DNA from 2 places in the Paenibacillus filicis genome. Region 1 is predicted to be linked to the other one. Evidence: riboswitches for the same ligand, from Rfam matches in the RefSeq annotation. Region 1 holds a riboswitch; the other holds the start of a gene.

Evidence for each region. Region 1 has a riboswitch for S-adenosylmethionine ahead of WMW72_RS27090 (NUDIX hydrolase). Riboswitches for the same ligand answer to the same signal wherever they lie in the genome.
Region 2: it holds a riboswitch for S-adenosylmethionine, as region 1 does, so the genes downstream of both, metA (homoserine O-acetyltransferase MetA) here and WMW72_RS27090 (NUDIX hydrolase) in region 1, are expected to answer to the same signal.

What each region holds. Positions count from the first base shown of each region.
Region 1 is NZ_JBBPCC010000022.1:50,841-56,830, reverse strand. It holds gene WMW72_RS27110 (hypothetical protein) at 1-64, opposite strand, end outside; gene WMW72_RS27105 (hypothetical protein) at 368-829, opposite strand; gene WMW72_RS27100 (GNAT family N-acetyltransferase) at 1,037-1,513, opposite strand; gene WMW72_RS27095 (hypothetical protein) at 2,639-2,836, opposite strand; gene WMW72_RS27090 (NUDIX hydrolase) at 3,070-3,546, opposite strand; SAM riboswitch class I at 3,647-3,755, opposite strand; gene WMW72_RS27085 (Lrp/AsnC family transcriptional regulator) at 4,061-4,510, shown strand; gene WMW72_RS27080 (MFS transporter) at 4,522-5,730, opposite strand; partial or broken gene WMW72_RS27075 (DUF4062 domain-containing protein) at 5,980-5,990, shown strand, end outside.
Region 2 is NZ_JBBPCC010000001.1:788,453-794,442, reverse strand. It holds gene WMW72_RS03625 (Rpn family recombination-promoting nuclease/putative transposase) at 1-573, shown strand, start outside; gene WMW72_RS03620 (hypothetical protein) at 666-968, opposite strand; gene WMW72_RS03615 (HRDC domain-containing protein) at 1,223-2,239, shown strand; gene corA (magnesium/cobalt transporter CorA) at 2,293-3,228, opposite strand; SAM riboswitch class I at 3,652-3,821, shown strand; gene metA (homoserine O-acetyltransferase MetA) at 3,960-4,886, shown strand; gene WMW72_RS03600 (aminotransferase class I/II-fold pyridoxal phosphate-dependent enzyme) at 4,883-5,990, shown strand, end outside.

The DNA of each region.
Region 1 (5,990 bases):
TTGCAGAAAATACTGACGTTTTTCCTGCGGTAGACAACCCTTCAATAATTACTCCTCGAATCATATTTCACCTCTTCATCTTGTTTCCGTATCCTCACACCAAGAACACCGGTAAGTTTCATGTGGCCTACTTCGTTTTTGCTCTTTTTATCCAGCATCCTGAGCTGCAGGGCGCAGGCTTTCAATGTACTCGGACTAAACCCTTGGATACGTCTATCAGCTTCATACAGTCGCCATAACTCACTTAAAATCATAAATAAAACCCGGTTTTAATCTGAGTTATTCTCGTGTTCCTCTTTACTTCAATAAAACCGTCTTAACAGATTCAACAATAGCCTCATGATGTATGGATCAGTTACCCAAACTACTAGATTGCTGAGTCATCCTTGTCATAACCGAAAAACGTCATTTTTCCATTTTTTTGAGTAAAACTGTATGGATGAGTCTGGTCAAAATATCTCCGAGCGAATCTCCCTTCGCCTACAGGGTAGACCTCAACATGAAGGTTTCCTGAAAATCTCGTAAAGTATAATTTTCCATTAATTAGTTCTACTTGGATCTTGTCCTTCAAATAGGTTCCGCAGTACTTTTTAAGCTCTTTTTCGTTGATTGGAAGCTCTTCATGTTTTATCGAAAAATCCACATCTACTTGATGCAAAATATCTGAAATGGCATGGCCCAGTCTGTACTGATTGATAGATTCGTTATTTGAAAGGATGATTACACAAATATCTTCATCGAAATAATTCTGCATGTAGGTGCTTATCAAGATGATCTCCCCCATGGGAATATCTATCTGTGCCGTAAATATGATGATGCTCCAGCCCATAACAGTAATCTCAAACCATTCGGAACCATAGTAACGGCTCCTGTAGCCTATCGATTTTACATGATATCACTTGAACACAATTTATCCTTTATTTTCCATTTTACTATACTGCTAATTCGCTGAACGATGTCCGTAACAATAAAAGTCAGCGATGGATCGGTTCCATCGCTGCTCTAACGTCTTCCGATAGGTGAGTCCTAGTTCAATTCAGAGTGGCAATACGGTGATTAGCTCGTCTCCTATGATTTCGCCGTTGTCACGGAATAAGAAGCTTTCATAAAGCTTTTTGGCGGGCAAGTTATCTGCCTTATAAGAAATCCAGCAGTAATGTGCAGGCCCTGCGGGAAAGGTGCGGATAAATTCCAAGATTTTTTTCATAGCTTCCCGACCGTAGCCCCGGTTCTGGTGATGCTTGTCAATCATCAGTCGCAAGATGCAATAGCTATCGTGTGCAATTGACGGGAGGTCGTATCCGGTAATTCCATAAGTCATCATAACAAAACCGACCGGCTGCCCATCCGAATAAATGGCAAACGGGAATGGATGTCCCCCATTGGTATCAAGGACATAGCACGAAGCCACGCTTGACAGATTGGACGCAACGAAGCGCCGTTGTTCTTCTGATACTTCCAAGTTAAATATGGCGCGTCGGTTTTCCAGCGTTATTTTTCTGAGCGTAATCATGTGGGTCTTCTCCCTTCATCCCTGATCGTTTACGCCGCGGTCGCATAAATAACATTACAGTGTTTGCCAAAAAATGAATAGACTTATGTTAATTTTTTTTATATACTATCATGTATCCATGATTTTTTTAGGAGTAACTTTTTAGGCATATTGGCAATTGGTCAATCGGCACAATGATGTGGCGGTTTTTTTTGTTAACGTAATCTGCCACAGCTAAAAAGGCAGCCGATTAAAAACGGATGCCTTCAAATGTCTTTGCCTAACGATGAGTATGATATCACTTATGATGAAGACTCTTTAACTGAATACCACCTCAGATCCTCTTGCCGTATATAATTTGTTTTTGGGTAGCGGTATTCGTAAAGTAGTTCTCCATTATTATTGAATGCCTTTGGATAAAGGAAATTCAATTGGACTGCAACATCCCATGCGAATGTCATAGGCTCCCTTATAGTGACTCTTCTCTTCACTCGGTTATTTTCGGGTCCTACCTCCAGGTAAGAAACATCTGGATCATCGACTATAATGCTTATCACTGTGGCTTTCTCCTTTGGATTATTTAAGGTTCCGCCACCGATTGTGATAATCCGATCATCGTGGCGATAATGGTAAACTGCTATCCTTGAGGACCATAGATAACGATAAGATTTGAGTGTGATTGCAGTAACCGGCTGTTATTAGAAATATGAGTACAACAACTAACGATTTTCTCGGCTTGCTCATTTGATCAGTCAATGCTGACACTATTTTCCCCACTTCCTTTACACCCTGAAGGACAACATTCCAAAAGTTTTGTAATACTTTTGTATCGAAATAATTCAGACTTCCACGTACTCCATGATAAGGCAATTCGGGTACGATAACCTTAAATCCCCAGCTGGATAGTAGCGATGCAAAGAACAAATAGTTCTCATTTTTTGAAGCCCAACGGTATAAAAGTACTGATGCTTTCGGTATTCCAGTTGGATTTACAATGAAAGATGGAATAACTTAAATTGTACAACTTATCTAATCTTCCATGGCAATCTCCTCGATTATATTTACTATAGAACTCAACATTTGCTTGAGTTAATCTGTCTTTCGTAATGAATCCATTCAATCGGCTTTCCCGGCAAAGACCACTTTTCAATCCTTCCCCTCAGACCGATACAGCGCCCCAACCAGCTCTACAAAGTGACGCCCGCGCTCCTCAAAGTTACGGTATTGGTCAACCGCAGTGCATGCAGGACTCAGCAGCACTGTGTCGCCCGGTGCAGCCAGCTTGTGCGCCTGCGACACGGCTTCAGCCAGGCCTTCGCAGGAGCGATTGGATATAGGTGTCAAACGCAGAATTCATAATCACCTCCGCTTAGAAAATGTCATCAAGTCAATTATACCACATTTTGGAACTTGGCTGCCCGTAAGTTTAATCACCAATTTGGAATGACTGAAGAGCATTTCAGACCTAAAACAACTAAAAAGTGTCACTACCGTCAACCGTATCAATATGACGCACTGACAGTCTGACGAAATTATTGACATGTAAATAATAGTTAACCTTCATCTATCGCTCCACATTACATGATGCTCCAAATAAAATTTACATCTGACTCCTTCTTATTCCACTCTAATCGTGCGTTGAGAAAGTCCTTTCCCTCCAACATGATTCTAATGAATTCTTTATAATAATGGGGTACTAGTTCATTGTCTGCTATCGTTTCAATGTCAACCCAACGAGGAATATGCTTATTGGGCTCTTTCGCGATTAGATCACCCTGTATCTCATGGGTAACAAAGAAAAAGGTGACAGCATGATCACTATTCCCATAATTAAGATAGGAAACGACACCTTTCAGAACAGGACTATGAATGGTCAATCCTGTCTCCTCGTTCATTTCCCGAATGCATGCTTCCTCCAGCGTTTCGTGCAGCTCCAGCCCGCCTCCAGGTGGTGTTAATTGTTTGTAATTAAAGTAACTAGGGATCAGCTTTTCCATCAGTACCAATCGTCCATACCTAATAGCTATGCATGCAACTCTTGTTCTTATGGACATAGAAATCACTCCTATCAAAGAAATAAAAAATACTCCCTAATTGAAAGGGAGTATCCGTTTTCGTTTACAAAGATAGAGAAATCGATAAGCTAACGGTTCCCTCTCATCTCTCAAGGATAGTCACCTTGCAGGAATTTGCACCGTGCTTGAAAAAGTCGGTTGCCGCGGTTTCATCGGGCTCAGTCCCTCCACCGAACTCTGGATAAGAGTGTTGATTATTTAATTTTTCTACCTATCAATCTAGCACATGGATATTTGATTTACAAATGTTTCCTTAAGCGTTGTGCTATTTTCAGTTGAGATGTATCCGATTACAGGTCACTGCGCAATGGCTATGGCATAAAGAGTAATGGCTTTCGTGCGCTCACCGTATTGATTTATTTTATTAAGACCGTTTATAATCATAAGGAGTACTCGCCAAATAACACGAATTATTCTCAAGAAAAGACTTATGAACAAATGAAAAGTAATTCATTGATTCATAATACCTTAATTTTAAAGGGAGCTGTTATCCATGGATCATGTTGATCTAAATATCCTCTATCACCTTCAGGATCAAGCGCGAATTTCCATGACCGAGCTTGGCAAGAACGTCGGCCTTTCACAACCGGCTGTAACGGAAAGAGTAAAGCGGATGGAGGAAAAGGGTGTCATCGAACAGTATCGTACGGTTGTTTCTCCCGAAAAAATCGGAAAACATACGGCGGCCTATATGCTGTTCCAGACCAGAGACTGCGACGGGTTCATTGATTTTTGCAGCACCTCACCTGAAGTAATCGAATGTCATCGTATAAGCGGAGAATACAATTATATGTTGAAAGTCGTTACGGATTCCATACAGTCTCTGGAGAAATTCGGGAATACATGCAATAAGTATGGGACTTATACTATTCTAATTGTAATGTCCTCCCCTATCGATCATAAATTCTTCATCTCTGAAGATGCAAGCAAGCTTGCCGATTAATATGTCCAGCTTCAGCGTTCCGCCTTACGAAATCCGTGTTCTCTGGCACGCCATGTGATGAGCAAAGCAAGCAGCAGCACCAACAGCAATAGCCATGGGAAGTTGCTGACACCCAGTGTTTCGAGAAGGATGCCACCGATTATACCGCCACCGCCAATAGCCATGTTCCACCCTGTTACCAGCATCGACTGGGCTACATCTGCATGTTCGCCAGCCGCTTCAGCAACTGCGGTTTGAAGTAGTGTTCCGGCTCCTCCAAACGTCAGCCCCCACAACGCAATACTGAAATAAATGATCACGGGTTGACCGCTACCGATACCCAGCAGTAAAGATGCCGCAGCGAAACCAGTTAAGCTTAATAGGGTGAGCAGCCGCAACCATCGGTCGATCAGCATGCCAATCACCCAAATACCAACAACCGAAGCAATGCCAAATAGAAGCAGGATCAAGTCAACTCGCTCAGAAAGCCCTGCCTCCGCAAGGAACGGTGCGATATAGGTGTACAGGACATTATGCGCAAGTATCCAGAACAACACGACCAAGAGAACTGATCGTACCCCAGGTATGACGAATACTTTGCCAAGGGAAAGCCGCCGTTCGGCACCTTGTCCTGGAAAATCAGGGACTCCTCTTAGCACCCAAAAGATAAGCAGCAGCGTGAACAGAGATAAAATTCCAAAAACAAGCCGCCAGCCTATGAACCCGCCGACAAAGGTTCCGACGGGGACACCCAGCACAAGCCCGAGCGGGGAACCGATCATCGCGACTGCCAGCGCCCGCCCTCTCAAGGATTCAGGCACCATGCGGCGTGCATACCCTGCCGTTATGCCCCATACGACACCTCCGGATACGCCTGCAAAGAAACGGGCGGCCAAAGTCAGGATATAGTTGGAGGATATACCTGTGATCGTGTTGAATACAAGAAAAACAATCAGGCACATCAGTAACAATGGCCGTCTTCGCCAGCCGCGTGTAGCTGTGATTAACGGGATTGCAGCTAAAGTCGAACCAAGGGCATATAAGGTGATAAGCTGCCCCGCCAGAGCTTCCGAAACTCCAAGCTCAGCGCTAATTTGAGGCAGCAAACCTGCCGGCAGCGTTTCGGTTAGGATACAAATAAACCCCGCCATCGCGAGTGCGAGTAATCTCCCCCACGGAAGACGGTCCGTGGACGCTTGACTCACGGCACGCTGTGTAGGTGAAGCTGTGTTTCCATTCATACTTTCAGCACCTCTACTCTATAGTTTCTAGAACGGTTGATCTATGCCAAGCGCCTGCTCGCTTAGTGATCTATAGTTTACCGAATAAATACGATATTTTACATATATGATCATTTGTATATTAGCTAATTTCATTTAAATATAAATGAATTTTATGCTCTTAACTTATAATTCAAAATATGAAGTCCTTTGACGGTAAAGTCATCCAATGGTACGATTTATTTTCATTTCATTGACTATAGGTGGCCTATGCGAAAAAA
Region 2 (5,990 bases), on a different contig from region 1:
TACTGGAGTGAGATGTACTATCACCAGATCAACAAGGGCGATAATTACAATCTGCTTAAAAAATGCGTGACCATTAATATAGTTAATTATTCATGCTTGCCTCATGACCGCTATCACAGTGTATTTCATTTGAGGGAAGATCATACATTCATTCCATTAATCGATGATATCGAGGTTCATGTGATGGAGCTACCCAAGCTTCAGGAGCACGCGGTTCCCGTCGAGGGAGGTTTGGTGAACTGGCTGCTGTTCTTGAAGGGTGTGGACAAATCAAGCTGGGAGGCGTTGAAGGTGAACGAGCCAATGCTGAAGAAGGCCATGGATACCCTGGAGTTTCTGAGTCAGGACGAAGCCACGTGGCTGGCTTATCAGGCCCGCATGAAGGCGCTGCGAGATGAGGTGTCCCGGACTGAAGGAGCTAGGGAAGAAGGCTTAGTCAAGGGCCGGGCCGAGGGAGTCACTCAGGGAAAAACGGAAACGGCTGCTAACTTATTGGCGATGGGAATCGACATCCAGACAATCAGCAAGGCTACAGGCCTAACGGAAGCCGAGATTCGAGCCCTACGTTCATAGCCATGAGATTCTAACGAATGATAGTCCGCTTCTCGTGAGGAAGCGGACTTCATGTATCCAGGTGGTCGCCCTAGGGATGAACATGGGACATGCTATTCTGTCCGATTGTCCTTTTCCTCGTCATCATGCATGGGATGGTCCCCGGGATATTCTCGAGGCAGGCCTGCATGCAGCTCGCGGTTCTCGTAAGTGAACCGATTCTGAGTCCGTTGATCCTCCCTCCACGGACTGCTTTTGCCGAGCGATTCGGTGAGCAGGTCACTCCCATAGGGCCCTTCTGGGAACTCTTCCGCGGTCAGGTCATTGCGTGCGGACTCAACCGTCTTGAGATCGGTGTATTTCCGCTCCGGTGCTTCATCTACAAAGCCTTTTCTTGCATCATTGGATTCTGTCATGAACGGTTGCTCCTTCCTAGCTGCAGTGTCTCATAGGTTTCATGGTCTTAATGTAACCGATAAGGCAGGGAGCTATCCGGCAGAACATAGAGCGGAGTCGGGGTAGTCCATTGACGACGCGGATTCATCTATGGTAGTATGGAAATAATTTCAAACGCATAACATTGAGGAGGCACCTCTTTTCCCCGTTCGGGGAAGAGTGGTGCTTTTTTTGCGTTTGATAATACCAATCTCAGCACACAGGAGGGTTACGGATGAATCTGTTATTTCTGAACAGCATGGAGAGGGTTGACGAAGCCGGAGGCGTAAGCACAGGTCAGGTGTCCATTGGCGAGGAACAGGGCCTCTGGCAGATTATGTGGACTGAAGCTCAAGGGGATGGAGGAGACAAGCAGCAGGAGCTCTGGTATGAGGGTGTCCAATGGGAGGATATGTTGAAGTCGTTCCGGGAGCATGTATTCGCCAAGCAATGCGAGGGGTTCAAGCCGTTGCTTGACATGAAGGTGAGCGAACTTGATTATATGGATGAGCGCTCGGCTTATACCCAGCTTCTTCATTTCTATAGCGAACGAAACACGGATGAAGTGCTCTATGAGGCACTGCGGCAGTGGAGGCTCAAGCAGGCTGCCCAGGAGGGCAAAGCCCCGTTTATTGTGGCGACCAACCGGCTGCTGAAAATGATCAGTACCTTTGTTCCGCATACGGAGGATGAGCTTCGTCAGCTTCCAGGTATGGGCAAGAGCAGAACGGAGCGGTTCGGCAAAGAGATTCTGGCGATGACTGTGCAGACGGAACGAACCACGGCATTCCCGCTGGATTGGGTGGAGTCGCGAGTCGACCCCGCAGAGATGAACGGATGGCTGTTGGAGGAGAAGGAGCGTAAACGCCGAGCAGAACTACAAAAATCCGAGAGCAGGCAGAAGCTGCTCGAGGGGATTGCCCGTGGGGAAATGCTGGATGAGCTTCAAGCATCTCTGCAGGTTCAACGCAGGGAGCTGATCGGCTGGATTGAGGATCTCGACCGGCAAGGCTATGATTTGATTCCTTATGTTGATCTGGTCTTGGACCTGATTCCTGCCGCAGAACGTGAGCAGGCCTGGCAAGCCTTCGAGCAGCAGGGCGATCGTTACCTGAAGCCGGTGTTGCAGAAGGTTATCAAGCTGGAAGGTCTGACGCCAAAGGAAACCGAGCATGCGTATGAATGGCTTCGCTTGTTAAGATTGAAGTTCAGGCAGGAAACGCGTGTCCGTCAGGACGAGGAGGCTAGCTAGAAGAGAGGAGGAGGAAAGAAGAAAGGCAAGAAAGTCCAAACAAAAAGACTGGCTCAGAGCCAGTCTTTTTTACGGAAAAAGAATAACATAGAAAGGCCTAAGATGATCATCGTTACGACGACAATCAAGCCGCCGTAAGGTACATGAAGTCCTGGAATATAATCGAAATTCATGCCATAGATACCGGTAATGAAGGTGAGCGGCATGAAGATCGTTGTTAGTGCGGTAAACACGCGCATTATTTCATTGGCCCGGCTCGCCAGACTCGACTGGTAGGCCTCACGTAAGTTGCCCATCAGATCGCGGAACGTATCAAAGGTTTCGGATATTTTCACGGCGTTCTCGAAGATGTCGCCAAAATATTTGCGAAGCGGCTCGCTGATCAGCTTGAGATCCTTTTTGTTCAGCGTGTTAAGTACTTCCTTCTGAGGCACGAGCACCTTTTTCAGCCACAAAATTTCACTGCGAAGCCCGATGATTTCATTCAAATGCGATTTTTTGGTGTGCATCAGAATGTCTTCTTCCAGTTTCTCAATCTTGGCCTCGATCCGGTCGCCGACGATCGTATAGTTATCGACGATCAGGTCCATCAGGTGATACAGAAACTGATCCGGAGCCGTAACTTCCTCTTCCCACAGAATGGGCTTTAACGAGCGGATCTCATTAATTTTCTGCCGGGTGATCGTAATGATATAATGCTTGCCGAGAAATATATTCAATGCGCGCAGAAAGATTTCTTCATCATCGAACCGGATGCTGTTCACCACGACGAAATAATGCGTGTCATACAGCTCAATCTTCGGACGCTGCTCTTCTTCCGTCAGCACATCCTCGACGGCGAGTTCGTGGAGATGAAACAGAGGCTGGAGTAATTCCAAGTCCTCCGGTTCTGCATCGATCCAATAAAATCCATGATGCGGCGCTTCAACTGTTTGTGTAATATCATCAACAAGTGTAAAAATTCCGTCCTGAACTAAGCGTGCCTTCATAGTTCCACCCCTTTGTAGTTAACGAGCGGAACGCCGTGCAGCCGCAGCTATCGAGCGTGAAGCCACAAGGCAAATTCAGGGTTTTGACGACACCTGCAAGGGCCGGGCGGGCAGAAAACGGGCAGACGGCAGCCGGGTTCCGATCAAGGTATTCAATTGTTGTCCTGAATGATTGGAACGACTTATCGGGTCTCCGTCCATTCGAAGCTGCACCCCTTTTAAGCAGAAGTTTGTCGAATACTTGTCTAGTATACCCCTTCGATTTTCAGAATACAATCACTTTGTATATGAAAAATTCCTTGTTACAGCTTATGATCAGGCTGCTGGTTTGGTGCAGGATGCCGCTTGACGCGTCCGGCTTTTTCGATTACAGTAGTATTACCAAAAGTGTTACAAAACCAATTGAATAGATTCGGTTTCACACTCTTATCAAGAGCAGGTTGAGGGACTAGCCCGATGATACCCGGCAACCGACATATCTTCACGAACAGCAGCCCCAGTGGCGGCTTTCGCGGATGTATATGCACGGTGCTAATTCTTGCGGAGTTCTCGAATGGTTTATTTCGCCATGCGAGGGTTCTGACAGATGAGAGAGGACGATGTATTATACAAAGGCCTTTCTCTCGTGCGTGCGAAGAAGGTCTTTTTCGTTTGTCCATGGGGCAGCGGGGGCCGACTCCTGCACAGAGTGCGAGACATTTCGAATCCTGACAAGAAAAGGAGTGAACCCCATGCCTATCAAGATTCCGGACCATCTGCCCGCCAAAGAAGTGCTCGTCAACGAGAATATTTTCGTCATGGACGAGAGCGTAGCGTTCCAGCAGGACATTCGTCCGCTTCGGATCGCCATCCTGAACCTGATGCCGACGAAGGAAACGACGGAAACCCAACTGCTTCGTCTGGTTGGAAATACGCCGCTGCAGGTCGAGTTCGTGCTGCTGCATCCGAAGACGCATGTTTCCAAAAATACGTCGGTCGAGCATCTGCAGCAGTTCTATAAAACGTTCGACGACATCAAGTACGAGCGGATGGACGGTATGATTATTACTGGTGCCCCGGTCGAAACGATGGACTTCGAAGATGTGAACTACTGGAACGAGCTTCGCGAGATCATGGAGTGGAGCAAGACGAACGTCACCTCGACGCTTCATATATGCTGGGCCGCGCAGGCGGGGCTTTACCACCACTTCGATATTCCGAAATACGGGCTGAGCGAGAAAATATTCGGTGTGTATCCGCATACGGTGACGACTCCGAACGTCAAGCTGCTCCGCGGCTTCGACGAGCTGTTCCAGGCTCCCCAATCGCGCCATACCGAGGTGCGCCGCGAAGATATCGAGGCTGTACAGGAGCTGGAGATCTTGTCCGAATCGGATGAAGCCGGCGTTTATATCGTAGCTACACGCGACGGGCGGCAAATCTTCGTGACCGGACATTCAGAGTACGATGCGTGTACCTTGAAGGCGGAATATGACCGCGACATCAACAAGGGCATGGAGATCGCTGTACCGAAAAATTATTACCCGAACAACGATCCGTCCAGACCGCCGCTGAACACTTGGCGCGCTCATGCGAACCTGTTATTTTCCAACTGGCTGAACTATTATGTATATCAGGAGACACCTTACGATCTATACAAGGGGGATTATGTCATATGAGTTCGCAAGACAACCGAGAGCAATTGAAAATTGAGAGCCGGCTGGCTCAAATCGGTTCGGTGGAGGAGCCGGTAACCGGAGCGGTCAGCTTCCCGATCTACCAGGCAACGGCCTTCCGCCACCCGCAGCTCGGGAAAAGCACGGGCTTCGACTATGCGAGAACGAAAAGCCCGACACGCAAGGTGCTGGAGGATGCCATCGCCCAGCTGGAGTCCGGTGATGCCGGCTTCGCCTGCAGCTCCGGCATGGCGGCGCTTCAGACAATTTTCGCCAAGTTTGGACAGGGCGATCATCTGATTGTGTCTCTAGACCTGTATGGCGGGACATACCGTCTCATCGAGAAAGTGATGTCCCGGTACGGCGTAACGGCTTCTTACGTGGACACGAACGACCTGGACGGCATCGAAGCACTGGCTCAGCCGAACACGAAGGCGATCGTCATCGAGACGCCGACCAACCCGCTGATGATGATTACGGACATCGAGAAGGTGTGTACATGGGCCCGGTCCAAGGGCATCCTCTCCATTGTCGACAATACGCTGCTGACGCCGTTCTTCCAGCGTCCGATTGAGCTCGGAGCGGATATTGTTGTTCATAGCGCGACGAAGTACCTCGGGGGACATAACGACGTACTGGCCGGGCTGATCGTGACCAAGGGCAAGGAACTCTCGGAAGAAATTGCGTTCCTGCACAATTCAATCGGCGCGGTATTGAATCCTCAGGACAGCTGGCTGCTGATGCGCGGCATGAAGACGCTGGCGATCCGGATGGAGCGGCATCAGCACAACGCGACGCGGATGGCGGAGTATTTGCTGCAGCACCCGGACGTAGAGTCCGTCTACTATCCTGCGCTCCCGTCGCATCCGGGCTATGATGTGCAGAACCGTCAGTCGTCCGGCAACACGGGGATCTTTTCCTTCAAAATGAAGGATGCCCGCTACATCGAACCGATCCTGCGTCACATTCGCCTGATCGCCTTCGCCGAAAGTCTGGGCGGTGTCGAGTCGCTGATGACATACCCGGCTGTGCAGACGCACGCCGATATTCCCGAAGAAATCCGCCGTAAGGTCGGCGTGGATGAGAAGCTGCTCCGCTACTCCGTCG